Regions from separate parts of the Arthrobacter sp. JB02-1C genome, predicted to be linked through region 1. Evidence: riboswitches for the same ligand, from Rfam matches in the RefSeq annotation. Region 1 holds a riboswitch; each other region holds the start of a gene.
The links. Region 1 has a riboswitch for S-adenosylmethionine ahead of AC3ANP_RS09810 (AmiS/UreI family transporter). Riboswitches for the same ligand answer to the same signal wherever they lie in the genome.
Positions count from the first base shown of each region.

Region 2: linked by a shared signal. The riboswitch ahead of AC3ANP_RS03670 (ABC transporter substrate-binding protein) and the one ahead of AC3ANP_RS09810 (AmiS/UreI family transporter) in region 1 are both predicted to bind S-adenosylmethionine.
Region 3: linked by a shared signal. The riboswitch ahead of AC3ANP_RS07005 (cobalamin-independent methionine synthase II family protein) and the one ahead of AC3ANP_RS09810 (AmiS/UreI family transporter) in region 1 are both predicted to bind S-adenosylmethionine.

Region 1 covers NZ_CM173235.1:2,043,530-2,053,095, reverse strand. The annotation lists rRNA gene AC3ANP_RS09835 (16S ribosomal RNA) at 1-1,274, opposite strand, end outside; gene AC3ANP_RS09830 (glycosyltransferase) at 1,961-3,187, shown strand; gene AC3ANP_RS09825 (glucose 1-dehydrogenase) at 3,385-4,278, shown strand; gene AC3ANP_RS09820 (cyclodeaminase/cyclohydrolase family protein) at 4,384-5,043, shown strand; gene AC3ANP_RS09815 (5-formyltetrahydrofolate cyclo-ligase) at 5,065-5,664, opposite strand; SAM riboswitch class IV at 5,754-5,866, shown strand; gene AC3ANP_RS09810 (AmiS/UreI family transporter) at 5,906-6,547, shown strand; gene AC3ANP_RS09805 (acyl-CoA dehydrogenase family protein) at 6,597-7,844, shown strand; gene AC3ANP_RS09800 (hypothetical protein) at 7,894-8,088, opposite strand; gene AC3ANP_RS09795 (cold-shock protein) at 8,258-8,461, opposite strand; gene AC3ANP_RS09790 (O-antigen ligase family protein) at 8,652-9,566, opposite strand, start outside.
Region 2 covers NZ_CM173235.1:761,762-771,327, forward strand. The annotation lists gene AC3ANP_RS03645 (MFS transporter) at 1-518, opposite strand, end outside; gene AC3ANP_RS03650 (MFS transporter) at 625-1,854, opposite strand; gene trmB (tRNA (guanosine(46)-N7)-methyltransferase TrmB) at 2,011-2,934, shown strand; gene AC3ANP_RS03660 (DUF1206 domain-containing protein) at 3,093-3,899, shown strand; gene AC3ANP_RS03665 (type 1 glutamine amidotransferase domain-containing protein) at 3,964-4,740, shown strand; SAM riboswitch class I at 5,004-5,093, shown strand; gene AC3ANP_RS03670 (ABC transporter substrate-binding protein) at 5,187-6,848, shown strand; gene AC3ANP_RS03675 (ABC transporter permease) at 6,855-7,814, shown strand; gene AC3ANP_RS03680 (ABC transporter permease) at 7,833-8,735, shown strand; gene AC3ANP_RS03685 (dipeptide ABC transporter ATP-binding protein) at 8,748-9,566, shown strand, end outside.
Region 3 covers NZ_CM173235.1:1,482,058-1,491,623, forward strand. The annotation lists gene fbaA (class II fructose-bisphosphate aldolase) at 1-369, shown strand, start outside; gene AC3ANP_RS06995 (DUF3151 domain-containing protein) at 372-797, shown strand; gene AC3ANP_RS07000 (uracil-DNA glycosylase family protein) at 895-1,527, opposite strand; gene AC3ANP_RS07005 (cobalamin-independent methionine synthase II family protein) at 1,728-2,936, opposite strand; SAM riboswitch class I at 2,948-3,063, opposite strand; gene AC3ANP_RS07010 (multidrug effflux MFS transporter) at 3,127-4,356, opposite strand; gene AC3ANP_RS07015 (adenylosuccinate synthase) at 4,606-5,895, shown strand; gene AC3ANP_RS07020 (hypothetical protein) at 6,251-6,736, shown strand; gene AC3ANP_RS07025 (RNA polymerase sigma factor) at 6,821-7,369, shown strand; gene AC3ANP_RS07030 (hypothetical protein) at 7,366-8,091, shown strand; gene AC3ANP_RS07035 (CoA-binding protein) at 8,218-8,712, opposite strand; gene AC3ANP_RS07040 (O-acetylhomoserine aminocarboxypropyltransferase/cysteine synthase family protein) at 8,712-9,566, opposite strand, start outside.

The sequences.
Region 1 (9,566 bases):
CCGGCTTTTTGGGATTAGCTCCACCTCACAGTATCGCAACCCTTTGTACCGGCCATTGTAGCATGCGTGAAGCCCAAGACATAAGGGGCATGATGATTTGACGTCGTCCCCACCTTCCTCCGAGTTGACCCCGGCAGTCTCCCATGAGTCCCCGCCATAACGCGCTGGCAACATGGAACGAGGGTTGCGCTCGTTGCGGGACTTAACCCAACATCTCACGACACGAGCTGACGACAACCATGCACCACCTGTAAACCGGCCACAAGTGGGGGACCTGTTTCCAGGTCTTTCCGGTTCATGTCAAGCCTTGGTAAGGTTCTTCGCGTTGCATCGAATTAATCCGCATGCTCCGCCGCTTGTGCGGGCCCCCGTCAATTCCTTTGAGTTTTAGCCTTGCGGCCGTACTCCCCAGGCGGGGCACTTAATGCGTTAGCTACGGCGCGGAAAACGTGGAATGTCCCCCACACCTAGTGCCCAACGTTTACGGCATGGACTACCAGGGTATCTAATCCTGTTCGCTCCCCATGCTTTCGCTCCTCAGCGTCAGTTAATGCCCAGAGACCTGCCTTCGCCATCGGTGTTCCTCCTGATATCTGCGCATTTCACCGCTACACCAGGAATTCCAGTCTCCCCTACATCACTCTAGTCTGCCCGTACCCACCGCAGATCCGGAGTTGAGCCCCGGACTTTCACGGCAGACGCGACAAACCGCCTACGAGCTCTTTACGCCCAATAATTCCGGATAACGCTTGCGCCCTACGTATTACCGCGGCTGCTGGCACGTAGTTAGCCGGCGCTTCTTCTGCAGGTACCGTCACTTACGCTTCTTCCCTACTGAAAGAGGTTTACAACCCGAAGGCCGTCATCCCTCACGCGGCGTCGCTGCATCAGGCTTCCGCCCATTGTGCAATATTCCCCACTGCTGCCTCCCGTAGGAGTCTGGGCCGTGTCTCAGTCCCAGTGTGGCCGGTCACCCTCTCAGGCCGGCTACCCGTCGTCGCCTTGGTGAGCCATTACCTCACCAACAAGCTGATAGGCCGCGAGTCCATCCAAAACCACAAAAAAGCTTTCCACCCCCCACCATGCGATGAGGAGTCATATCCGGTATTAGACCCAGTTTCCCAGGCTTATCCCAGAGTTAAGGGCAGGTTACTCACGTGTTACTCACCCGTTCGCCACTAATCCCCCCAGCAAGCTGGAGATCATCGTTCGACTTGCATGTGTTAAGCACGCCGCCAGCGTTCATCCTGAGCCAGGATCAAACTCTCCGTTGAAGTAAAACAGACACAACCGGCACCCCCGGGAAAACGGGAGAAACCAGTCGCACAAATTTGAAACCAGCTGTAAAAACCATGCCATCCACGGGGTGGACAACACAGCCAAAACAACCAATCAATAAAACAATTGGTATCAACAAACTTGGCACACTATTGAGTTCTCAAACAACAGACACACCCGACACCACCCAAACCCAACGGTCCAGGATCGCTCCGGAGCAACTTTTCAAACTTACCCGGCCCCGCGGTCCTTTGCAAATCAACGTTTCCGCGATTACCAGTCCCACACGCCAGGCCCCCACCCGAAATCAGCACGCAAATTCGCGAACCATTTTCCAGGCCGTTTAGAAGGGGGTCGGTCGCTATCTTTCCGCTTCAGCGGCGGCGACTCGAACTACTTTACACACCAAACCGACCCGGAACAAATCCACGCCCGGCTGGCTCCAGAGGGACCAACTTCGGCGTGGTTCCGCGGATTTTCGAGCCGCAGGGCAGGGTTTTCGGCGCCGGCAGCCGGCAATCAGATGCTATGGAGTAGCTCACACCCCTGGAGGCCTCCGGGCCCTGTTGCGCGGGCGGCACCGCCACTATGCTTCATGCCCTAGCGACAGTCGGTCTGGATCAGGTCTGGATCAGGTCTGGATCAGGTCGGGCAGCCCGGGAGGCAGCACGAGGAGGACCCGATGGCAAGTTTTCTTTTTGCGACGCTGGACGCCGGCGGCAACCTACCGCCGGCCCTGGGCATCGGCCGCGAGCTGCTGCGCGAGGGGCATCGGGTGCGGTTCCTCGGACACCCCCGCCAAGCGGCGGCCGTCGAAGCCTCCGGCGCCGAGTTCATTCCCTACCGTGACGCGGCGCCGCTCGATCCCGTCGCCGACATCCCTGCCCACCGGCAGTTCGCCGCAATGCTCCGGGTGTTCGGCGACGCCGGCGCCGGCCGGGACCTTGTGGCGGAGGCGCGGCGCATGCTGCCCGACGTCGTCGTGGTCGACTGCCTGCTGCTGGGCGCGATCCGGGCGGCAGCGGAGGCCGGGCTCCGCCCCGTGGTGCTGGTCCACAGCTTCCTTGCCTTCTTCGACGGACCATTCCGGCGCGGGCCGATGGGGGCGGCGCTGGCGCTCCGGCGGCTGCCACCGGGGCACGTGCTGCGACAGGCTGAGCGGGTGCTGGTGTGCGCAGATCCCGCCCTGGACCCGGCCGGTCCGCCCACCGGCGCAAGCGGACCCGGTGCAAGCGGACCGGGCGCCACTGGGCCGGGCGCCACGGGACCGGTGTGGTCCGGCGCGGTGCTGGACGGCATCGGCCCAGGCCGGGCGAGCGGCACTACAGTACAGGCACCACCGCCGGCGCTGGGCCGCACCGCAGGGCACACGCCGGGAGGCGGTCCGCCGGAGGTGCTGGCCAGCTTGAGCACCACGGCGTTTCCGGGGCAACGGCGGGCGCTGCAGAACATCCTGGACGCGGCCGCCGCGCTGCCGATCACGCTAACCGTGACCACCGGGCCTGCCGTGGACCCCGCGGAACTGTCCGCGCCGGCGAACGCCACGGTGCACCGCTACGTGGACCATCTTCAGCTGATGCCCCGCTGCAGCGCGGTCATCGGCCACGGCGGACACGCCACCACCATGCGGGCGCTGGCCCATGGCCTGCCACTGATGATCCTGCCGATGCACCCCATGATGGACCAGCCGATGATCGGCAAAGCCGTCCGCGATGCAGGCGCGGGAGTGCTCCTGCGCCGCACATCTCCGCCGGAACAGATCGCTGCCGCGCTTACCGCCCTGCTGGGATCCGAGAGCCACCGCCGGGCGGCGGAACTGCTGGGGGCCCGCCTCCGCGCGGCCGACGGCGCACGCACGGGGGCGCGGGTGCTGGCGGAGCTGGCCGGTCCCCGCGGTCCGGCACGCTGACACCGACGACGGGCCAGGGCCCACCCGCGCCCGCCGGCCCACCCGTGCCTTCCGCCCCACCACCCCCGCGCAGCCCCGTCCGCAGGCGACCAACCTCCAACCCGGCCGTTGCGCCTGTCCCCCGCTCTGCTTACGCTGGTTACTAAGCATGCTTAGCATGTGGATGCCAGCCGACCGCAACCATCCGGAGGAGAACCATGACTGACCAGTACACGTTCAGGAATCCCGTTACCGCGTACGAGCAGGTCGAACCGCCCGAGCAGAGCCAGCCGGAGCCCGGTCTGGACGCAAAGATGACGCCCAAGGCGGACCTGGGCGAGGAGAGCTACCGCGGCACCGGCCGGCTGGAGGGCCGGAAGGCAATCATCACCGGCGCGGATTCCGGGATCGGGGCCGCGACGGCGATCGCCTTCGCCCGCGAGGGTGCCGACGTCGTGATGTCCTACCTGCCGGAGGAGGAAGAGGACGCCGCCCGGATCGCGAACCTGATCGAGAAGGCCGGCCGCAAGGCGATCAAGGTACCCGGCGACCTGAAGGATTCGGCGGTGTGCAAGGACCTGGTGGAGACCGCGGTGCGGGAGCTCGGCGGACTGGACATCCTGGTCAACAACGCCGGCAAGCAGGTGGCGCAACAGGACCTTCGCGACATCGACGACGTCCAGTTCGACCACACGCTCAAGACCAACGTCTACGCCATGTTCTGGCTGACCCGGGAGGCGCTGCCGCACCTTTCGCCCGGATCGACCATCATCAATACGACGTCGATCCAGGCCTACAGCCCGTCGGAAACCCTGGTGGATTACGCCACCACGAAAGCGGCGATCAACAACTTCACCAAGGGCCTGGCGCAGCAGCTCGCACCGAAGGGGATCCGGGTCAACGCGGTGGCGCCCGGCCCCATCTGGACCCCGCTGCAGCCCAGCAGCGGCCAGCCCACCGAGGAACTGCCGGAGTTCGGCAAGCAGACCCCGCTGGGCCGCGCCGGCCAGCCGGCCGAGCTGGCGCCGGCGTACGTGTTCCTCGCCTCGCCGGAGTCCAGCTACGTGGTGGGCGAGACGCTGAACGTCAACGGCGGCATGCCGACGCCGTAAGGAGCGGCGCCGTAAGGAGCAGCGCAGTAAGGAGCGGCGCTCGGACTGCAGCAAACGCCAGCCGGCGGGTGACGGCACCCGCGGCGTCGGGGCAGACTTGGTTTCATGGCTGATTCGGAAGCAGTGACAACCCGGCGTTCGACGGTTGAACAGTGGACGCTCGCGTTGGCGGAATCCGTGGGCTCCCCCGGTGGTGGTGCCGGGTCCGCGGTGATGCTTGCCATCGCCGGGTCCCTGACGTCGATGGTGGCCGGATACACCGACGCCGATGAGCAGCAACGCGCTGAACTCGAGGATGTTCACACCCGGGCCCGTTCACTGCGGGAAGCCGCGCTCCGCCTGGCCGACGACGACTCCGCCGCCTCCAAAGCCTTCGGGGCCGCCTTCCGCCTGGACCCCGGGCCCGAACGCGAGGACGCCATCCACAAAGCCTCCGTCGAGGCCGCAAAATCCTCTGCCCTGCTCGGCGAGCGGGCCATCGATGCCATCGCGGACCTGGAATGGCTGGCAGCGCACGGCAACCCTGCGCTGATCGCCGATGTGGTTGTCGCTTTTGGAGCCCTCAGGGCAGCCCTCACCGGAGCGCGCACCAACGTCAGCTACGACCTGTCAGCGCTGAACTCGGCCGGCGCCAGCCTCGAACAGGTCCGCCACGACCACCCGGACCTGTGGGCGACGGTGACGCACCTCAACGCCGCCCTGGACCGGATCGACAAGCTGACGGCCGACATCGACCACCGGGCAGCCCCCACCGACGCCCTCTGACCGGGGGCGCGCCGTTGCCGGTCAAAATACTGTGGTGCCGCCGGGCGTGACCACCCCGTCGACCGGCCGGTCGTGGCTCTCCCGCGGCACCACATCCAGGAACTCCTCATCATAAATGACGGCGAACACCGCAGGAGGCTTCGCCAGGGATGCCAGGGCCCGGTCAAAGTACCCGCGGCCCCATCCCATCCGCATTCCCGCACGGTCCACCGCCGCGGCAGGAACAAGCAGCAGCTCGATGCGCTGGACCACGCTGGCGGGCACCACCTCGCCGACCATCTCCGAGATGCCGAACAGCCCAGGCTGCTCGCGTCCCCCGGTCGCAGCCACCCAGTCCAGCAACCCGTCCGGCCTGCTCAGCGGAACCAGAACGTCCACGCCGTTCGCGGCGGCCCACGCCAGGAACGGCCGGGTGTTGGGCTCATCGCCGCCCGAGAGATAGCAGCCCACCAAGGCCGGGGCGCGCTGCCGAACCAGGGCAACCAGCTGCTCCGTCAGGCCAGCCGCCGCCGGCCCCTGTTCCGCCCGCCCCTGCTCCGCCGCCACCCGGGTCCGGCGGCCGCGCCGGACCTCGGCGCGCAGTTTTGCCTTTGCCTCCCGCACTGAATCATCCGACGTCATGGTCCGACAGTAGCTTCAATCGTCGGGCGCTTCATGTGACGCAACTTACTTGTCGGGGGCCTTCCGCGGCCCCTAGTGTCCTAGGTACAGATCAAGAGTTCCAGCATTAAGCCCTGGCTTGTTGGACGGCAACCCTCTTCGTGGCGGGGTGCCCCAGGTGAAGATCCGGCCGTGCGCATAAGCGCCGCGGCAAGCATCGAGTCCCGCTGTCGGCGGGGCGTCCTCGTGGACGGAATTTTCCATGTCATATATCTGCCTGATCCTTTCCGGCGCTGCCCTCCTGATCAACGGCCTGGCCCTCTTGGGCCGCATCCCGGCCCGTGACAGCGGCGCGTTCAACATCCTCATCGGCCTGTTCCAGCTCGTGCTGGCCGTGCTCCTCGCGGTCGCGGCCGGCGGTAACGGCGCCTTGCTGCTCGGAGCCGCCGGCATCGTGCTCTTCGGCCTCACGTACCTCTACGTCGGACTGAACGCCGTGCTCGGCCTGGGCTCGGCCGGCATCGGCTGGTTCTGCGCCCTGGTGGCCGTGCTCGCCGTCTTCTACGCCGCGACCAACGTCGCGGCAGACCCGTTCCTGGCCGTGCTGTGGCTCAGCTGGGCGGTCCTCTGGTTCCTGTTCTTCCTGGTCCTGGCCGGCGGACGGTCCTCGCTCTCGGCGTTCACCGGCTGGGCGGCCCTGCTGACCGGACAGCTCACGACGACGACGCCGGCCCTGCTGGGACTCTCCGGCGCGTGGCCGGCCGGCTGGTCCGCGGCGGTGCTGGCCGCCGTCGTCGTCGCCGCTGCGTTCGCCGGGGCCCTGGCGCTGGCCAGGTCCGCCGCTGCGCGGACTCCTGCGGATGCCGCAACGGCACCCGCCGCCGTCGAACCCGCCACCGCGTAACCATCACCCCACCAACTCCAAGCTCACACCACAGACGAAAGGCCATGCCATGTCATCAGTAATTACCGCTGTGCCCGAAGCCGACTACCAGACCCTCGCCGGCCGGTTCCGCCCCATCTTTGCCCGCATCGCCGAAGGCGCCAGCGCCCGGGAACAGGACCACACGCTGCCGTTCGCGGAAATCAAGGAGCTCACCGCGGCAGGCTTCGGCGCCCTCCGCGTTCCGGTGTCCGACGGCGGTTTGGGCGCCTCCCTGCCGCAGCTCTTCCGGCTGCTCAGCGAGCTCGCGGCCGCTGACTCCAACATCCCGCAGGCCCTCCGCGGGCACTTCGCCTTCGTTGAAGACCGTCTGGTCTCCACCGGCGCGCAGCGCGCGGTGTGGCTGGAACGGTTCGTCAAGGGCGAGATCGCGGGCAACTCGTGGACCGAGGTTGGAACCGTGAAAATCGGCGACGTGATCACCAAGGTCAGTCCGGACCCGGAGAGCAGTACCGGCGGGTTCCGGATCAGCGGCACGAAGTACTACTCCACCGGCAGCATCTTCGCCGACTGGATCGACACCTTCGCGCAGCGCACGGACAACGGTGTGAAGGTGATCGCCGTCGTCAACGCGCACCAGCCGGGCGTCGCGCACTCGGACGACTGGGACGGTTTTGGGCAGCAGACCACCGGCTCGGGCACCAGCACCTTCACGGACGCGGTGGTCGAGGCCGGGAATGTCATCGATTTCGACACGCGGTTCAAGTACCAGACGGCGTTCTACCAGGCAGTGCTGCTGGCCGTGCTGGCCGGAAGCATCAAGGCCGCCGAGCGGGAGATCGCCGCGGAGGTCCGCAACCGGACCCGGATCTTCTCGCACGGGAACGCCGATTCCTTCGCGGCGGATCCGCAGATTCTGCAGGTCGTGGGCCAGGTCTCGGCCAAGGCCTACGCGGCCGACGCCACGCTGGAGCGCGCGGCCCGGGCGCTGCAGGGCGCCTACGACGGGGCATTCCTGGGTGATCCGGACGAGGAGGAGCGCCTCAACGACGCCGCCGAGCTGGAGACCGCGCAGGCGCAGATCATCCTGACCGAGCTTGCCACCCGGGCCACTTCGGACATCTTCGACGCCCTCGCGGCCTCCGGCACCAGCACCAAGAAGAACCTGGACCGGCACTGGCGGAACGCGCGCACGGCCGCCAGCCACAATCCGTGGGTCTTCAAGGCCCGCATCGTGGGTGACTACGCCGTGAACGGCACCACTCCCCCGCGGGTCTGGGCCATCGGCGCCGGGCCCAAGGCGGACACTGCGAAGTAGGCCCGGCGCCCGGGCGCCGGGCTCCTCCCGGCCGGGCGGCGGCGGCTGGCTACCGCGGCCGCGGGGCGCTCCGGATGTTCAGGCTCGCCGAGGCGTACGGGACGCTCGGCAGGTTGCCCGCCTTCCACGGTTCGACGGAGAGAATCTCCGGGGTGTGGCCGTGGCCGTCGCGCGCGTCGGCAACAATGGTGCCGGCAATGGCGGCCAGCCCGGCGGCGGCGAGGAGGATTGCGAATATTTCCATGGTTCATGCACCTCGCGTGCGGTGATGTATTAATCATCCCGCTATCCCGGGTGCCGGAACAGCCCTTCCCGCCCGCCGCCGCGATGTGGCACACGCAGGTTAAACAAAAGCAGGGCCCGTCCGAAGACGGGCCCTGCTCGAAACCTAACGGTCCAGAGTCTCTAAAGAATTAGAGGGACTGGATGTTGACGGCCTGGGGACCCTTGGGGCCCTGCTCGGTTTCGAAGGAGACCTTCTGGTTCTCTTCGAGGGAGCGGAAGCCGGAGGAAGCGATCGCGGAGTAGTGCGCGAAGACGTCCTGCGAGGAGTCATCGGGGGAAATGAAGCCGAAGCCCTTTTCAGCGTTAAACCATTTGACGGTACCAGTAGCCATTATTTTTGTCCTTCGTGAAGGTAGAGGAAAAGTCCCGACTTTCGGGTCCTCCGGTGTGGGGTGCTCAAAACCGCTGCTTCAGAAGAACACGGACTTTCGACCGCGCGTACTGCCTGAACTACGAACTGCATAAACACAACAACAGGAACAACACTACAGGACTTTTGTGGGCCGGGTTACCACGCCCGCACTAGCCTGCCCGCAGGGCCTCCGCGCGGGCCCGCGCTTGTCCCGCAGCCTGCGATTCGCCCAGTCTGTCGTAGATCCGGGCTAGCACAGTCCACGGTTCCGCGGACCGGGGGTCCCGTTCTGCTGCGGCCGTCAGATCGGCGATGCTGTCCTTGACCTGGCCCAGGCCGAAGTTGGCCACAGCGCGCTGGAGGTACGGACCGGAGTCAGAGGGCGAACGGGCAATAACCCCCTCGAGAATGTCTTTGCCCTGTTGGAGGCTGCCGCTGTTGATGTAGCCGATGGCCAGGGCCACCCCGGCTTCTGACGACTCCGGCGTCCGGGCCAGGGCAATGCGGGCCCAGTCCATCGCGTGCTTCGCTGCTCTAACGTCGCCGTCGGCCGCGGGACCGGCAAAGGCCTGCGCCGCCAGGAGTGCTGTATCCGAGTCCCAGGGCCGCAAGCCGTAAGCGCGCTGGAACTGGGACTCCGCCGTCGCCAGGTCACCCGCGTCGACGGCAGAAGTTGCTGCCGCCATCGGCCATTCCGCGAGCGTCGCCGGGGCTGCGAAGCTGAATCCGAGCGCGAAGAGCGCAACCGATGCCACCGCTTTGGCCGGGAAAGCGCGCCATTTGTGGAACAGGGACCGGTCCTTCGCGGCAGGCAGGAGGCTCTGCCCAGCCGCCTTAGGCGTGGATACCAGGCTTCCGCAGATAACGGCTGCCAAGGGGGTGGTGGCCGGCGAGGTGAATCCGGTCAGAAGTATCAGCCCGTAGGCGGCCGCGGCTGCCAGTGCACCGGTCAAATTGTCTCGGTCGACTCGTTGTTCCGCGCTGAGGATGTTCGCTCGCGCGCTGCGGAGGATCAGTGCCGTCAGCAGGACTGCCGCTGCGAGCAGGGGCAATCCACCCGCTGTTGCGGCCTGCAGCAGCCATGA
Region 2 (9,566 bases), 1.3 Mb from region 1:
GGCGCGGTGTCTTCGGGTTCCCCCGGCCCGGCACTTCGCGCGCCGGGGGAACGGAGCCGGCCCAGCGCCGGAACGATCATCAGCAGCGCGGGAACCACCAGGCCCACCACGCCCAAGAACACCCAGTGCCAGCTCGCCAGCTGCGCCACCAGGCCCGCCGCGAAGGGCCCCACCAGCGAAGGAATCACCCAGGCGGCCGAGAACGCCGCGAAGATTTGGGGATGCAGCACCGGCGGGTAGACCCGGGCGATCACCACGTAGAGCGCCACCGTCATGGCCCCGCCGCCCAGGCCCTGGACCAGCCGGCCAGCCACTAGGGCGGGCATGCTCGCGGCGGTTCCGGCGATCAGCAGGCCCAGGACAAACAAGGCGACCGAGGCGTACAACGGCGCCACCGGCCCGCCCCGGTCGGACCAGTTTCCGGCAGCGACCATGCCGATCACGCCGGCGGCCAGCGGTCCGGCGAAGGCCAGCGCATAGAGACTTGCCCCGTCCAGTTCGCGGCTGACCACGGGCATGATGGTGGTCACCGCGAGTGATTCGAAGGCGGCCAGGAAAACCAGGGCGAGCGCGCCCACGGTCACCAGGAGATAGCGGCGGTGGAAGATGCCTTCCGGGGCGGCATTAGCCTCCGACAAACCGGTTCCGCCCTGCCTTGTAGCCGAAAGCTGCGGCCAGCGTCCCGACGATCAGGAACAACACGCCGGCCGCAGCAAAGGACCCGGTGGCCTGGTGCAGCTGACCCACCAGCAGGGTCCCGACCGAGCCGACGCCGTAGCCCACGCCCTGCATCATGCCGGACAGGTGCGCGGCGGCGTGCGCGTCGCGGGTGCGCAGCATGATCAGGGTGAGCGCCGCCGCCGTCAGGCTGCCCTGGCCGAGGCCCAGCAGCCCGGTCCACACCCAGATGAAGTCCAGCGGCCCGAGGATGCTCAGGACGAAGCCGCCGCCGGTCATCAGCGCCACCACTGTATTGATGGCCCGCTGGTCCCGGAACCGCGCGGCGAGCGCGGGGGCAAACAGCGAGCCGAGCATCTGCAGCACGATCGACGCGGACACCATCAGCCCGGCCGTGGCGCCGTCGACCCCGCGCTCCCGCAGGATCGGTGCCAGCCACGAGAAAACGCTGAACGACATCATCGCCTGGAGCACCATGAAGCCGGTGACCTGCCAGGCTATCGGCGAGCGCCAGACGCTGACCCCGTCCGGCGTCCCGTGCTGCCGTCCGTGCCGTTGCCGCACCGCCAGCGGCAGGAACAACAGCAGCACGACGCCGGCCGGCAGCGCCCAGAACCACAGCGCCGAGGTCCAGTGCCCGGTCGCGCGGAACAGCGGGTAGGTGAACCCGGCACCTAGGGCGCCGGAGGCACAGATCGACATGGTGTACAGGCCGCCCATGAGCCCCACCCGATGCGGGAAGTCGCGCTTGACCAGGCCGGGGAGCAGCACGTTGCAGACGGCAATCGCGGCCCCGCAGGCGGCGGTGCCGGCCAGCAGCGCCGGCAGGTGGCCCGGGCCCGGCAGCTCGAGGGGACGCAGCAGCAGCCCCGCGGTCAGCACGGCCATGGCTCCGAGCAGGACCCGCTCGGCCCCGAACCGGCGGGCCAGGCCCGGCGCGAGCGGCGCGAACACACCCAGCAGGGTCACCGGCGCCGTCGTCAGCGCAACAACGGCCCAGCCCGGCAGGCCGGCGTCGGCGGTGACTTCCGGAAGCACCGCGCCGAAGCTGGAAAAGACGGTGCGCAGGTTCAGTCCGATCAGCACCAGGCATACGGCCAGGAAGGCCAGGGCGCGGCGGCTGCCAGGCAGCGTCGGACCGGCGGGCGGCACGGCGTCGACCTCGGCGTCCACCAGCGGGTCCGGTGCGGTGGCGGTGGCGGCGCGGTCCGGCCGTGGCGCTCTGTTGGGTGTGGTCACGGACCCATTGTGGCAGGCCGCCGCGGGCCCGGGAGCCCGGCTGCGCCTTCCCGGCCGGGACCGGAACTTCGGAACTCCACTATTCTGGAGGTGATGAGCGAAGCACCAGAATCCCCGCAGCAGCCGCAGCCTTCCCGCGCTGTCACGCCCGGCACCCAGGCGTCCTTCGGGACCTACGGCGGCCGGCCGGTCAGCTTCGTGCGGCGCGGCACCCGGCTGCAGGGCAGGCGGCAGGCGGCGTGGGAAGAGCACGCCGGACGGTGGGCCGTCGATGTCCCCCGGCACGTCGCCAACACCTCCGTGGACCCGGACTACGTGTTCGACGCCGAGGCCGAGTTCGGCCGGACGGCACCCCTGATTGTCGAAATCGGCTCCGGCCTCGGCGACGCGGTCTGCCACGCGGCCGAGCAGAATCCGGACACTGACTTCCTGGCCGTGGAGGTCTACACCCCCGGCCTGGCCAACACCCTGATCAAGATCAACAGCCGCGGCCTGGGCAACGTCCGGGTGGTGGAGGCCAACGCCCCGGAGGTGCTGGCAACCATGCTGCCGGCCGGTTCCGTGACCGAACTCTGGGTGTTCTTCCCCGACCCGTGGCACAAGTCGCGGCACCATAAACGGCGCCTGATCCAGCCGGCCTTTGCAGACCTCGCTGCCCGCGCCCTGAAGCCCGGCGGCCTGTGGCGGATCGCCACCGACTGGTCCAACTACGCCGTGCACGTGCGCGAAGTCCTGGCCGGTTCGGCCGACTTCGAAAACCTGCACGCAGGCGAGCGCAGCGGTGCCGACAGCCCGCTGACGCAGGTGTGGGAGTCGGGGGTGGAATCCGTAGTGGGCGGCGCCCCGGTCAAAGAGGGCCGGGCACCGGTCAGCACCGAACACACCGGGCCCAACGAGGGCGTGGACGCGGCCGGGGGCTGGGCGCCCAGGTTTGAGGGGCGGATCCTGACGAGCTTCGAGAACAAGGCGCATGAGGCCGGCCGGCTGATCTTCGACCTCTGCTACCGGCGCCGCTGACGGTCCGCCAGGGAGGGCACCCCGGACGTCCGCGTGGTGCGGGGGGCTTCCTGCCGCACCGCGGAATCTCGTGGCACGATTACGGAATAATGCAGCCCCGGCGGGAATTCCGCCGTCGCACGAACCACAGAACGCAAGGAACGGCCATCAAAAAAGAATTGAAGGACGCGGCGGACGTCGCGGAAGACGTCACCAATTCCAAGCCCCTGGAAATCGCGGCCCGCGCCGGGTTCGCGGTCTCGGGACTGCTGCACTTCCTGATCGGGCTCGTTGCCATCCGGCTCGCCATGGGCGGGCAGGGGCGTGCGGATTTCAGCGGCGCCGTGGCCGAACTGGCCGCGCAGCCCGCTGCCCCCGTGCTGCTCTGGACCGCCTGCGCGGCCTGCGTGGCCCTGGCCATCTGGCAAACCAGCGACGCCATCTTCGATTTTGAGCACCTGCCCACGAAGAAGAAGGTCGGGAAGAAGCTCAGGGCCGCGTTGCAGGCCCTGGTCTACACCGGCTTCGGGCTGACGCTCGCGTCCGTCGCGGTCGGCGCACAATCGGACCAGCGCCGGTCCACAAGCGACCTCACCCTGCACCTGATGAGGGCGCCGGGAGGCACCTTCCTGCTCATCCTCGTCGGCGCGGCCGTCGCCGTGACCGGGATCGTCTACGCGATCCGCGGCTTCCGGAAGTCTTTCGTCAAGTACATCCGGATGCCCTCCAACGATCAGGCGCGCACCGCCGTAACGGCCACCGGGATCGCCGGTTACGCCGCCAAGGGCATAGCCCTGCTGCTGACCGGGCTGCTGGTCATCATCGCCACACTGAAGGCGGACCCGTCGCAGTCCACGGGGCTCGACGGCGGCCTGCGGGCCTTGCGGGAGCAGCCGCTGGGCGTGTACATGCTCGCCGCCGTTGGCGCCGGCCTGATCTGCTACGGCATCTTCATGGCGGTCCGGGCCCGGCTCGCCCGGATGTAGCGGAACAGGACGCGGTCTGAATCGGGCTGGGCGTAGGGTGGGCGTTAGACGGAAGGAGCACTTCATGAAGAAAATCCTCATGGTACTGACTAGCGTTTCCGAGATCGGCGATACGGGCGAGAAGACCGGCTACAACGTGGCCGAGGCTGCACATCCCTGGAAAGTCTTCAAGGATGCCGGGCATTTCGTCGACTTCTCATCCATCCAGGGTGGCCAACCACCGCGCGACGAGGTGGACAAAGAAGATCCCATCCAGGTCGCCTTCACGGAGGACGAGGCCACGCGGGCCGGCCTCTACAACACCGCCCGCGTCGACGTCGTGGATCCCGACCAGTACGACGCCGTCTTCCTCGTGGGAGGCCACGGCACCATGTGGGACTTCCCGGATAGCGAAGGCTTGCAGAACCTCGTTGCCAGCGTCTACAACGCCGGTGGCCTGGTGGGCGCGGTCTGCCACGGCCCGGCCGGCCTGCTGAACGTGGAACTGGCCAACGGGTTTCGCCTCGTCGAGGGCCGGAAGGTGGCTGCCTTCACCAACGACGAGGAGGTTGCCGCAGGGAAGGACAAGGTCATTCCGTTCTTTTTGGCAGACCGGCTTGAGGAACAGGGCGCCACCCACGTCTCCGCCGGTGTCTTTGAGGAAAAGGTCGTGGTTGACGACCGGCTGGTGACCGGTCAGAACCCGGCCTCAGCGGCCGGGGTGGCCAAGGAGATGGAGAAGCTTTTCGCAGCAGTCATCCACCAGGAAAAAGCCGAGGAACAGCACGAGACGGAGGCTCTGCGCGCCGAGAAGGACGCGGAGAAGGCTGCCGAGAAAGCTGCCGCAGAAGCGCAGCACTAAGACCAACAGCGCGCTGAAACGGACGGCCACCCCGGCAACGGGGTGGCCGTCCGTTTTCGTCCGTGCGCTCGCAACGACACTGTCCAGCGCCTCGCCGCCCGGCCAAGTTCATGACGCCGGGTGGGCGGTTATGTGGCGCGCTAGGAGCGTTTATTGCAGAACGTGTCGTAATGATTGGTCAATCGAAGATTCTGCGGCAAAGTAGGGGTTACCTCGACCCACAAGGGTTGCGGGAACGAAAAAAGCCCCCCTGGGCGAATAAACAACCATCCAGATCGGCTGAGAGACCTGGCTCGATGACGCCGTAGCAACCACCCTTTCGGGCACGGTGCTAATGCCAGGACCGATGGAGATTGCCAAGATCCCGCGTTCCAAACCGGCGCCCTGCGGCGGCCGGCTGGACCCGTGATTCTGGAGTTCCTTGGTCATGACCGAGAGGATCCACGATGGATACCAACGAATCACGCACCGCCGCTGCGAACGCGAAAGCAAAACGCCGCCCGCTGCGTTTGCTCACGCTGATGGGCGCCGCGGCCCTGGCCCTGAGCGCCTGCGGCGCCAACACAGCCGGTGCCCCGGCACCGCAAACCCAGGATGGAACGCCGGTGCAGGGCGGAACGTTCGTGTTCGCCGAAGTCACGCCCATCAACAACTTCCAGACCCAGGCGGCGCGCTTCTACGAAAAGGCCAACGTCCTGAACAGCGTGCTGGACCGGCTGACCTATTTCGATGCCAAGAAGGGGGCGCTGGTCCCCTGGATCGCCAGCAAGTTCACCGCGAGCGAGGACCAGACCAAGTTCACCTTCACGATCCGCCCGGGAGTGAGCTTCAGCGACGGAACGCCGCTGGACGCCAAAGCGGTCCAGGCCAACTTCGAGGCGCTGGGGAAAGGCATCGAGAGCGCCAAGATCCAGCCCAACGTGGACTTCTCCACGTACCAGTCCTCACGGGTCATCGGCGAGGACCAGGTGGAAGTAACGCTGTCCTCCCCCGATGCCAACTTCCTGCGCGCCACTTCCTCCGTCACCGCCGGACTCGTTTCGCCGAAAACCCTCACGCTCGATAACGCCGGCCAGTCGGCCATCGCGAAGATCTCGGGATCGGGTCCCTTCACCTTCGAGTCGGAGAAGGCCGATGAGGAAATCGTCCTGGCAAAGCGCTCCGACTACGCCTGGGCCCCGGAAGGCGCCGCCAACCCGGGAGCCGCCTACCTGGACAAAGTCGTCGTGAAGTACCTGCCGGAAGTGGCACACCGTGCCGGGGCCGTGCAGACCGGCCAGGTTGACCTGGTCCGTGGCCTGCAGCCCGCCGATGAAACCTCCCTCGCCGGGAGCGGCAACCAGGTCCTGCCGGCCAAAGGCATCGACCTGACGGTAAACATGGCCGCCGTGCGCGTCGGCAGCGGCAAGCTCGCCGACGTGAAGGTCCGCCAGGCACTGCAGCTTGGAATCGATCGGCAGACACTCAAGGACACGGTGCTCTCCGACAGCTACGAACTCGCTGGCTCCGTTTTGAACCGCGAAGCGCCTGACTTCGTTGATCTCTCCTCCGACCTGGCCTACAACCCGGAGAAGTCCAAGAGCCTGCTGGAGGAGGCCGGCTGGGCAGTTGGCGCCGACGGCACCCGCGCCAAGGACGGCCAGAAGCTTGAGGTCACGGTCACGTCATCAAACAACTCGGTTGTTATCAAGCCCGCTTTCGAACTCATCGAGCAGCAGTGGCGCAAGATCGGCGTGAAGCTGGTCAACCGCGCGGCGGACAACGCCTTCCTGGCGACCGCCATGAAGGACCCCAACGTGGAATTCTTCGGAACCCGGCAGTTCGCGTACGGCGGCCTGGGGCCGGTCTTCGGCCCCGCAACCAACACGCAGACACTGAATGCGGACTCCCAGCTCAATAAGCTCTTCGCCACGGAACGCGCCGCTACCAGCGCTGCCACGCACAAGCAGGCCGTTGCCGAAGAACAGCGCGCGCTGGTTGTCGACCAATCGCTGGCCCTCGTTCTCTGGGACGAAGTCCAGGTCTATGGTGCCAATGCCAAGTCGCATGTCGAATTCACCTCGGGCACCGCACCGATCTTCCAGGGTGCCTGGAAGACCAGCAAATAGACCGCCATGGGCCTCTACTTCGCGCGGCGCCTCGGGCAGGCGCTCCTTGTCATCTGGCTGGCGTACACCCTCGTCTTCCTGGCAGTGCAGCTGCTGCCCAGCGATCCGGTCACGATTTTCCTGTCGGCGGACGCGGCGGCCGACCAGGCAACGATTGATGCCATGAAGGCGCAATACGGCTACGACCAGCCGCTGCTGGTGCAGTACTTCAACCAGTTCGGGCAGTTGCTCCGCGGTGACGTGGGGTACTCCCTGGCCTCCGGGCAGTCGGTGGCGACGCGCATCGGCGCGGTTGCCGGATCCACCGTGGCACTGGCATCCAGCGCGTTCGCCTTGGCCGTAGTCCTTGCGCTGGCCCTCGTTGCCGCCGCCACTTTGAGCCGTTCGACGGCGCTGAAGCGGTTGATCACCAACCTCCCGCCGTTGTTCGCAGCGGTTCCGGTCTTCTGGCTCGGCCTCGTGCTGCTGCAGCTTCTGTCCATCCAGCTCGGCGTGATGTCCCTGTTCCCGGACGGTTCCTTCGCGTCACTGGCAGTCCCCGTCCTCGTCCTGGCCCTGCACGTTTCCGCCCCGATCGCGCAGGTACTTCTTAAGAGCATCACCCACGTGTATGAGCAGCCCTTCATCGACGTGCTGCGGGCCAAGGGCGCCTCCCCGGCGTGGATCTTCTACCGCCACGCCCTGAAGAACGCGGCGGGTCCGGCGATGACAATTGCCGGTATCACGGTCGGAACCCTGCTCGCGGGTTCCGTCATCACGGAGACCGTCTTCGCCCGCTCCGGTCTGGGATCGGTGGTACTTCAGGCGGTCACAGTCCAGGACGTCCCGCTGGTCCAGGGCCTGGTGCTGCTGACGGCTTCGGCATTCGTTGCCGTGAACCTGATCGTCGACCTGCTGTACCCGCTGTTGGATCCCCGCATCCTCAAGAGCAGCACCCACGGCTCACCACGAGCACTGACCGCCTGAAACCGAACGGAGAATCTTGTGAGCCTCGAGCTACTGCAAACAGACCCCGTCCATGAAGTCTCGTTGCCCCCGGCCGCCGCCGTGGCCGCCGTCCCTACTGGCCAGGCGAAACGCGGAGGAACCATCCTGCGCCCAACGGGCCTGTGGCTGACCGTCATTCCGTTGCTGGTTGTCGTGGGGTGGGCCGTCCTGCCGGGCCTGTTCAGCGGCTTCGACCCCATCAGCGGCATTCCGAAGCAGAAATTCCAGCCTCCAAGTTCAGGGCACTGGTTCGGCACGGACCACCTGGGCCGGGACGTCTATGCGAGGGTCGTCCACGGCACCTCCCAGACGCTGCTCACCGCGGGGCTCGCTGTCCTGATCGGCGCCGTGGCGGGAACGGCCCTGGGCCTATTCGCTGCGACGGCCGGCCGGGCCGCCGATGCCAGCACCATGCGCCTCGTTGACGTGCTCCTGGCAGTGCCAGGGTTCCTGATCTCGTTGATCATCGTGACGGCGTTTGCGCCCGGACCCATCTCCCTTGGGGTGGGCGTGGGCATCGCCTCGATTGCCTCGTTCGCCCGCGTGGTGCGCTCGGAAGTCCTCCGCGTGCGCAACCTGGACTACGTCGAAGCCGCCTTCCTCAACGGGGGATCCTACTGGTCCGTCATCTGGAGGCATGTTCTGCCGAACTCCTGCGGCCCGGTCCTCGCCCTGCTGGCAGTGGACCTCGGCGCGGCGATTCTGGCAATTTCCGGGCTCGGCTTTCTCGGCTTCGGCGCTCCTCCTCCCACCCCGGAATGGGGGTTGCTGATCTCTGAGGGCCGGCAATACCTCGCCGGCGCGTGGTGGATGACCACCTTGCCCGGCCTCGTCATCGTGCTGACGGTCGTTCTTCTGGCCGGTCTCGGCCGCCAACTTCTCAAGATCTTCCGGTTCTAGTCAGGAGCCCCCATGACAACCAACCCAGTGAAACCCAGCCCCGACGCCGCACCTCTGCTCGACGCCGCGCCTTTGCTTGAGGTGCGTGGACTACATGTCGAATACGGCCGCGGCGCAGGGGCCATCGTGGCTGCAGACTCCCTTGGACTCGTCCTCAAGCCGGGTGAAATCGTTGCCCTGGTCGGCGAATCCGGGTCGGGCAAAAGCACGCTCGCAAAATCGCTCATCAGGCTGCTCCCCGAGTCGGCCACCGTTTCTGCCGGATCCATTCTCTTCGACGGCCTTGACCTGGCCGGCCTTTCCGAACGCGCAATGGAGAAGATCCGTGGCCGCCAGATCGGTATGGTTCCGCAGGATCCCGGGGCCTCGCTGGACCCGGTGAAGACGGTGGGATCCCAAGTGGCCGAGGTGTTCCGGCTGCACCCCGAGGAAGGCAAACGTTCCAAAAGCGAGATCCGGGCAGAGGTCATCCGGCTGTTCGAACTGGTAGGCATCGACCGTCCGGCGGAGCGGCTGAAACAGTATCCCCACGAACTCTCAGGCGGACTGAAGCAACGCGTCCTGATCGCGATCGCCTTCAGCCTCGGGCCGAAGCTGCTGATTGCCGATGAGCCGACCTCGGCGCTGGACGTCACCGTGCAGCGGCGCGTCCTCGAGGTCTTCAGCAGGCTGGCCCGGGACCACGGTACGGCCGTCATTTTCGTGACGCACGACCTGGCCGTCGCAACCGATCTGGCCGACCGGATTGTGGTGATGCAGCAGGGACGAATCCGCGAAGACCGTCCGGTCAGCGACATCCTGGCGCATCCGGAGGACGACTATACGGTCAGG
Region 3 (9,566 bases), 560 kb from region 1:
GGCGGCGTCAAGTTGCGCCCGGAAATCCTCAAGGACATCCAGGCGCAGGTGGGCGCCAAAATCGGCAAGGCGAACCCGTTCGACCTGGTCTTCCACGGCGGCTCCGGTTCCTCCGAGAAAGAAATCGCCGACGCCGTCTCCTACGGCGTGATCAAGATGAACATCGACACCGACACCCAGTACGCCTACACCCGCGCGGTAGCGGACCACATGTTCCGCAACTACGACGGTGTCCTGAAGGTCGACGGCGAGGTGGGCAGCAAGAAGCTGTACGACCCGCGCGTCTGGGGCGCCTCCGCCGAGGCCGGCCTGGCCGCCCGCGTGGTCGAGGCGGCGCAGCAGCTGGGCTCGACCGGAAAGACCTTCTAGCCGTGTCGGATGAGTTCCGCAAGAACCTGATGGGCCCCGAGCCCACGCTGCTGCCCGCCGAAACCGAGGTCCAGGCCGGCCTGGACGCCGGCCAGGAGGCGCTGGACCTGGTGGAGAAGCACCCGACGTCCTCGCTGCTCTGGGCCGTGCTGGCCGAGGAAGCGTGGGCCGAGGGCCGCACCATCGACTCCTACGCCTACTCACGGGTGGGATACCACCGCGGCCTGGATTCGCTGCGCCGCAACGGGTGGCGCGGCGCCGGCCCGATCCCCTGGGAACACGAGCCCAACCGCGGCTTCCTGCGCGCGCTGTACTCGCTGGGCCGTGCCTCCGCGGCGATCGGTGAGGCGGAGGAACCGGAACGGATCGAAAAGTTCCTCAAGGACTCGGATCCCACGGCCAAGGGGGCCATCGAAGCAGGCCGCTGACCGCCCCTGGTTTACGCAACGACAGCTCGAAACGTCGACGGCGGCCGGTCACCTTCTGCAGAAGGTAGCCGGCCGCCGTCGTTGGGTTACGCCGCCGCTAGCTGGCTTTGGCGAGTCCCGTGCGGGCCATCGCGTCCGCGTAGACGACGCGCATTTCTTCCAGGTACTGTTCCTGCCGCGCCGGGGTGCCGGCGAACGCGCGGCCGCTGAGCGAGCGGACCTTGTAGGTCTTCAGGCCGCGGCGCCAGATCATCGGCACCTCGGTCTTGAGCAGCAGGTTCGCCAGCCGGTTGGCTTCGGTTCCGTGCGCCACGATCACCGAGGCGCGCGGGACCAGGGCCAGGAACTTGAGCAACGGCTTGAGGCCGGCCGAGATCTGGTCCGGCGTGAACTTGCCGTTGGGCTCCCCGGGCACGTGCCACGGGTGGACGTTCCAGGGCATGACAAACTCGGGGCGGAGGCCCAGTTTCCACTGGATGCCGAGCATCCGGGTGACCGCTTCGTCGTCGCCGGGGGTGATGAAGCCGGACGGGTCGGCGGTGCCGATGTTCGAGTGCAGGCTGATAATCCGGCATTCATCAATGTCGTGCCCGGGATCCACGTAGGGGACTGTGGTGCCAGCTTTGGCCGCCTGCAGGGTATCGCACAACTCGTTTACCGGCGCCACACTGGCTTCGTAACGGCGGCTGAGGAGCTGTTCGTGGAAATTTTCTGTGGCCAGGGCTGTCATGTATTGCTGGGTCTCCTGCGGGTTTGGTCAAGCTGCCGCATCGCTCGCGGGCACGCCAAAAGAAGGCGCGCTACGGCCGGTGTGGTTGAAAATGTGGTGTGGACCGATGCGTGGTCGGCCGTTACCAGTCTATCAAGCCCTGCGTCCGGCGAACCCCGGGGATATCTTCGCGCCGGTGCCCGCGCCGGTGCCCGCGCCGGTTACCAGAGCCGCCTGGTGGCCCGGCGTGCCCCTTCGCCCAGCGCCTCAAGCTTGGCGACGGCGATCTGCGGGTGGACCCGGCCGCCGAGCCCGCAGTCCGTGGAAGCGATCACGTTTTCCCGGCCCACCAGTTCGGCGAAACGGACAATCCGGTCCGCGACCAGGTCAGGGTGCTCCACGACATTGGTGGCGTGGGAGACCACGCCCGGAATGATCGACTTGCCCTCGGGAAGCTTGGTGTCCTGCCAGACCCGCCATTCGTGTTCGTGCCGGACGTTGGCCGCCTCGAAGGAGTAGGCCCCGGCGTTGATCTGCAGTACGGAGCCGAGGATGTCCGCGAACGGGATGTCCGTGGTGTGCGGTCCGTGCCAGGAACCCCAGCAGACATGCAGCCGGATCTGGTCCTGCGGCAGGTCGCGCAGGGCCCAGTTGGTCGCCTCCACGCGGAGTTGGATGAACTTCAGGTAGTCGGCCAGGCTCGGCTCCGGGTTGATTTGGTCCCAGCTCTCGGCCAGCGACGGGTCATCGAGCTGGACGGTCAGTCCGGCGGCGATGATGGCCTGGTATTCCTCGCGCATGGCGTCGGCGCAGGCGTAGAGCAGTTCCTCATCGTTTTTGTAGTACTCGTTGGCCACCCGGGCGCAGGAAGCGGGAGAGAGGGACGCGATGAACCCTTCGGCGAGGCCCGCCGCGGCCAGGCCGGCTTTGAGGTTGGCAATGTCAGAGGCCACCAGGTCCTGGCCGGTGTAGGTCAGCGGCCCGGCGATCTTGGGCTGGGTGACACTCCTGCGGTGGGAAAGGATCCCGGAGGTGGGGTCGTTGTAGGCGTCGCCGAACTTCTGCCGGTCGCGGCGGTCCGGAAAGGAGGTCAGGACGATGTGCCCGGGTGAGGAACGATGCACCTGGGAGTCGGACCAGCGGTCCACCTCGGTCGGTTCCAGGCCGCCGAGCCGGGAGAAGGAGTAGTTCCACCAGGCGCCGTAGTCCACCTGGCTGGACATGGCGTGGCCGTATTCGCCGTCGTTCGCAATGTCGATCCCCAGGTCCTTCTGGCGCTGCACCACGTCCACCACGGACGTCTCCAGCAGATCCAGGAACTCGGGGGTGACGCCGTCTTTTTCTTTGGCCTCGTTCGCCGCGATCAGCTCCGGGGTGCGCGGCAACGAGCCGGCATGGGTGACGCGGATGTGGTCGGTGTTCTGGGGCATGGCGCGGTTTCCTTCCATCGGTCCTGGCAGTAGCACCGTGGAGTCACCGCACCGCCGGAGGCAGGCCATGACCGGCCGGTTGCTGCGGCGTCAACGGTCCAGGTCCCTCGGCCGCTCGGGATGGTCAGTCCCAGTTAATTGCAGGGACCGGCGAGTGGCAAATAGCCGCCGGATTGTGTCGCGGCGATGCTCAGCGCGTTAACCGGCGCCCGGTGATGACGGCGGCCGCCGCCAGGACCGAGCACACCGCCATGGACACCGCCATCGGGGTGGCGCTGTGCTGCCCGGCCACGCCGGTCAGCGGGGAAACGAGGCCGCCGAGGAGGAACTGGACGAGCCCGAGGACCGCGGAGCCCGCCCCGGCCCGGCCGGGAACGCGGCCCTGCGCCAGCGCCGTGGCGTTGCCCATGATGAAGCCGAGACAGGACTGGGTGAGGAACAGGTGCAGCAGCGTGGTCCAGCCGGTGACGCCCGCCAGGACCAGCAGCAGCCCCGCGAGATTCACCGCGCACATCACCACGATGGCAGTCCGCAGGAGCACGGCAGGCTCCACCCGGTCCACCAACCTGGTGTTGACCAGCGCGCCGATGATCATGCCGCAGGCATTGACCGCGAAGATGACCGAGTAGCCCAGGGCGGAGAAGCCGAGCACGTTCTGCACCACAAAGGAAGACGCCGAAATGTAGGAGAACAGGGTGCCGAAGCTGAAACCGAACGCCAGCGCGTAGGCCATGAAGGAGGGGGTGCCCAGCACGGATCGGGACGCCTCAGCCACGGCCTTGAGGCCGCCGCGGCGTCGGCGGTGCGGCGGCAGGGTTTCCGGGACCACCAGCACAGAGCAGGCCAGCATCAGCCCGCCGAAGCCGGTCAACACCCAGAAGACTGCCTGCCATGGGGCCACGGTAGCGATCACCCCGCCGAGCAGGGGCGCGACGACCGGCGCCAGGGAGGTGATGGTTGCCATCATCGAATACAGCTTCGCGGCAGCCCGGCCGGCGGCCAGGTCCGAGACGACGGCCCGGGCGATCACCACGCCGGCGGCCCCGGCCACACCCTGGAGTGCGCGCAGGGCCAGGACCAGTTCGATGCTGGGTGCCAGCGCGATCGCCACCGAACTGAGCAGGAAGAGCGCATTGCCGGCCACCATCAACCGGTGCCGTCCGAGCACGTCCGAAATGGGCCCGAGCAGGAACTGGCCTACCGCCATCCCCACCATGTACGTGGTCAGGGTCAGCTGCACCGCGGAGGTCGGTGTCCGGAAGAATGCCGCCATCCCCGGCATGGAGGCGAGGTACATATCTGTCGCCATCGGGCTGACGGCGCTGAGGATCCCCAGCGCCACGACGAGCAGGAGCCGGTCCTTTCCGCCCCGGAGGTTCAGGCGGGACCGGAACTGGTCCTTGTCGTGGGGCGAATCCATGGAATTTTCTCTCAGCTGCGGTCCGGACAGTGGTCTCAAAACCCTAATTGAACACCAGCGCAGGTCCGCAGGCTAAACTTGGGTGGTAAGAGCCCCGGACTCTGGCGTTGATGGTACAGATCGTAGTGGTACCGCGCACAGCGGCAGAGTCGGGGCATTCTCATGAACGGTGTTGAGCTGCGGTGACCGCCCGGTGGAACTGACCGGTGGATCACAGCAGTCCGGCCCGAACGAATGGGGGAGGATCCCATGCCAGCAATCGTGATCGTCGGAGCCCAGTGGGGCGACGAAGGCAAAGGTAAAGCCACCGACCTGCTCGGCGGCCGAGTCGACTATGTGGTCAAGCCGAACGGCGGCAACAACGCCGGGCACACCGTCGTCGTGGGCGGTGAGAAGTATGAGCTGAAGCTCCTTCCGGCCGGCATCCTGAGCCCGAATGCGGTCCCGGTGATCGGCAACGGCTGCGTGGTGAACCTCGAGGCCCTGTTCCAGGAGATCGACGGCCTCGAGGCCCGCGGCGCGGACACCTCGAAGCTGCGCGTCTCCGCCAACGCCCACCTCGTGGCGCCTTACCACCAGGTGCTGGACAAGGTGACCGAACGCTTCCTCGGCAGCCGCGCGATCGGCACCACAGGCCGCGGCATCGGCCCGGCCTACATGGACAAGGTGGCCCGCCTCGGCATCCGGGTCCAGGACGTCTTCGACGCCTCCATCCTGCGGCAGAAGGTCGAAGGCTCGCTGCGGCAGAAGAACGAACTGCTGGTGAAGGTCTACAACCGCCGCGACATCGAGGTGGACGAGATCGTGGACTACTTCCTGTCCTTCGCCGAACGCCTCCGCCCGCTGGTTATCGACAGCACCTTTGTGCTGAACAAGGCGCTGGACGAGGGCAAGGTGGTCCTGATGGAAGGCGGCCAGGCCACGTTCCTGGACGTCGACCACGGCACCTACCCGTTCGTGACGTCCTCCAACCCGACCGCCGGCGGCGCCTGCGTGGGCTCGGGCATCGGCCCCACCCGGATTTCCCGTTCAATCGGCATCATCAAGGCCTACACCACCCGCGTCGGGGCCGGCCCGTTCCCCACCGAACTGTTCGACGAGATGGGCGTGTACCTGCAGAAGACCGGCGGCGAGTTCGGCGTCAACACCGGCCGCCCGCGCCGCTGCGGCTGGTACGACGCCGTGCTGGCGCGGCATGCCTCCCGGGTGAACGGCTTCACGGACTACTTCGTCACCAAGCTGGACGTGCTCACCGGGATCGAGCAGATCCCGGTCTGCGTCGCGTACGACGTCGACGGCGTCCGGCACGACGAGATGCCGATGACCCAGACCGAGTTCCACCACGCGAAGCCGATTTTCGAATACTTCGAAGGCTGGACCGAGGACATCACCGGTGCCCGCACCCTGGCCGACCTGCCGGAAAACGCGCGCAACTACGTCCTGGCACTCGAGAAGCTCTCCGGCACCCGGTTCTCCGCGATCGGCGTCGGCCCGGACCGCGACCAGACGATCGTGATCAACGACCTGATCAACGACTAGGGCCGGCTCCCGCTACCCACTACTCTTAACCCCCGACGACGGCGGCGGCCCACCTTGCGAGGTGGGGCGCCGCCGTCGTTTAAGCGCCGCTGTCTCCCGCCGGCTGGCTGCGGGGAAAAGAAAAAAAGAAATTTCCGGTTCCGGCGTAACCTTTCGCGTTCCCCGGGCGATTACCCCTGTGTAAGCGCCGCCCGGAACCGGGTTCCCCCACCAGCACCGGCCGGCCGCTTCAGGGAAAGATCCCGGGCGCCTGCCCCATCGGGCGCCGACGGGACCTCGACTGCAAGTGCGGGCCGGCGCCTGCCCCCATCAGGCGCCGGCCGGCCTTCAACCAACCAAAGGATGTTCGTTTTTCATGAAGAGTGTTAGCAAAACCACCAAGATTGCTGTCGGCGCCGCCATTCTCGCGGTCGGAGGATTCTCCGGGATCGGCCTGGCCAACGCGGCCCAGGTTTCCAACACCCAGCAGGCCGAAGTGAACCACGCTACGCCCGCCACCCCGGCCGTTCCCGCGACGCCTGCTGTCCCGGCGACACCGAAGCTCCCCGCCGTCCCTGCCGTGCCGGCCACCCCCGCCGTTCCCGCCGCGCCGGCTACCCCCGGCCTCGACGGCTCCGCCAAGGGAGCAGCCAACGTCAAGGGCGCCGGCGCCGCGGCTGAGGGCACCGTTGCTGCCGACGCGGATGGCGTCACCGTCGACGGTGCGGCCAACGCCAAGGGCGCCGCCCAGGCCAAGGCCCACGCCGGCGTTACCGTCGCCGTTCCGGGCGTCAAGGGCGTCCCGGCGGTACCCGCCGTTCCGGCCCAGCCGTCGGTCGAGCTGCCCAAGCTCGACAAGTAAGCACACCGCCTCCCTGCGGAGGTGACGGGGTGCGGCCGCTAGACTTAGCGGCCGCACCCCCTGCAGTAAACGGAAGGACGCCCCTTGGCAGACCCGCTGAGCGATGACGAGCTGTCAGCAGCTCTCGCCGGCGACCCGTCAGGATTCAGCGCCGTCTACACCGCGCTCGCGCCGGCGGTGCTTGGTTACTTCCGCGCGAAGGGCGTTGACGATGCCGAAGCCCTGACCCAGGACGTCTTTGTTGATGTGCTGCCGAAACTGGAGCGAATTACCGGCGGCTACCAGGGCCTGCGGACTTTTATCTTTTCGGTCGCCCACGCCCGTCTGGTCGACCACTACCGGCGTTCCGAGCGGACGCCCTACTTCGCCGAATATGACCCCCTCAATGACGCGCGGTACGCCGCGTCCGCCGAGGACGAAGCCCTGGGCGCCCTCGGCGGCCTGTCCCACACGCTTTCGGCGCTCAATGACGAGCAGCGGGAAGTCCTGGTCCTGCGGATCGTCGCGGACCTCTCCATCGATCAGGTTGCCGGAATCCTGGGCAAGACGCCCGGCGCCGTCAAGCAGCTTCAGCGACGCGGACTCAACGTCCTGCGTGAGCTGGTAACCGAAAAGGACCACGCAGCATCATGACCGGCACGCCCACACCCCAGCAGGATGCCCGCATCCAGGCGATGCTTCACGACTCCGGCCTTGAATCTTCCGTCGAGCTCCGCGGAACGCTCGAGCAGCTCCTGGCCCTGGTGCCGGACCAGGCCCCGGCCCCCCGCGCCGACCTTGCAGCGCTGCTCGCTTCCGGCTCAACCCCCGCCGCGGACCGGACGCACGTCGTAACCCTGCCGGCCGGCGTCAGCAGCCTGGCCGACCGCCGCCGCGGCCACCGCCGCCGGCTGGCCCTGGTCGGTGGAGCCGTGGTCGGTGCGATGAGCCTGGGCGCCGGGGCCGTCGCGGCCGCCAACCCGGATCTCCGCGACCAGGTGGGCCACACCATCGGCGTCATCTTCCAGTCGCCGCAGCCCGCCCCCGCGCCGCAGCCGGCGGTGCCCGCCCCGGCGCCGGCGTCGCCGGACACGGTTCCGGCCGTTCCCGTGGTGCCGTCGACCGGCCCCGCCCACCCGCCGCCCAACGCCTCGACCGCTCCGGCCGCGCCGCCGTCGTCCGCGGTCACCGGCCGGACCCCCGCGCACCCGACGCCCGCCCCGCCCGCGGTGGGGCGCGGCGGCGTCCTGCCCACGCCCCCGCAGCGGCCCGTCGTACCAGGGCTGCCGGGCCAGCGCGGCAAGGGCATTCCGGCCACCCCGCTGCCGACGGTTCCCGCGATCCCGGAACTTCCGAGCGCTTTGCCCGGCTCCTAGCCGGCCAGCCCCGGCACCACACACCTCCCCTCACGCCCGCGGCTTAACCCAGTCAGCTCGCAGCTGATGTCGTTCTGAACGGTCAAAACGACATCAGCTGCGAGCTGGTTTGGGGCGGCCGGGGACCTAGGCGAGGACCTGGCGCCTGGCCGAAATCACCCCGGTGTCGAAGCCAGCCAAGTGCAGGCCGCCGTGGAAGCGGGCGTGCTCGATCTTCACGCAGCGGTCCATCACGACGTCGAGCCCGGCGGCCTCGGCTTCCTTGGCCACGTCCTCATGCCAGGAGCCCAGCTGCAGCCAGAGCGTCTTGGCCCCGACGGCGATAGCCTCCTCCAGCACACCGGGCAGGTCGTCATGTTTGCGGAAGACATCGACGATGTCCGGGCTCTCCGGCAGGTCGGCCAGCGACGCGTAGGTCGGCTGGCCCAGGATCTCCTTGACCACCGGGTTCACGAAGTACACCGTGTACCGGGTGGAGGACAGCAGGTACGTCGCCACGAAGTAGCTGGCCCGGGACGGTTTGTCCGAGGCGCCCACAATCGCGATCGACTTCGCCTGCCGGAGCAGGGTCAGCCGCTCCGGCGCGGACGGCCCGGTCCAGGTACGCTCTTCAACAGTCATCAGTTCGCTCCGATCGTGCAGGCTACAGCCTCTGATGCGCCGCGGGCGGATACATCGGCGGCCTGCTCTGTCGCCGCGTCCAGCGCCTGGTCCAGGTCCCAGAGGATGTCTTCGATGTCCTCCAGGCCCACGGAAATCCGGACCAGGTCTTCGGGGACGCCGGCGGCGTCGAGCTGTTCCGGGCTGAGCTGCTGGTGCGTGGTGGACCCGGGGTGGATGACGAGGGTCCGGGAGTCGCCGACGTTGGCCAGGTGCGAGGCCAGCTGCAGGGACTCGATGAACTTTTGTCCCGCGGCCCGGCCGCCCTTCACGCCGAAGGAGAACACTGAACCGGGGCCCTGCGGCAGATACTTCTGCGCCCGTTCGAAATGCGGGTGCGAGGGCAGGCCCGAGTAGTTGACGTAGGCCACGCGTTCGTCCGCTTCGAGCCATTCGGCGACGGCCTGGGCGTTCGTCAGGTGCTCGTCCAGGCGCTGTGCGAGGGTCTCGACCCCCTGCAGCAGCTGGAACGCCGACTGCGGGGACAACGCCGGGCCGATGTCGCGCAGCTGCTCGCAGCGCAGCTTGGTGAGGAAGCCGTACTCGCCGAAGTTCCCCCACCAGGAGACGTTGCCGTAGGAGGCGACCGGCTCGGTCATGGTCGGGAAGTTGCCGTTGCCCCAGTTGAACCGGCCGCTCTCGACGATCACGCCGCCCAGGGTGGTGCCATGGCCGCCCAGGAACTTGGTGGCGGAATGGATGACGATGTCCGCCCCGTGTTCGATGGGCCGCACCAGGTAGGGGGTGCTCAGGGTGGCGTCCACGACCAGCGGAATGCCGGCGTCGCGGGCCACCTTTGCCAGCCCCTCGAGGTC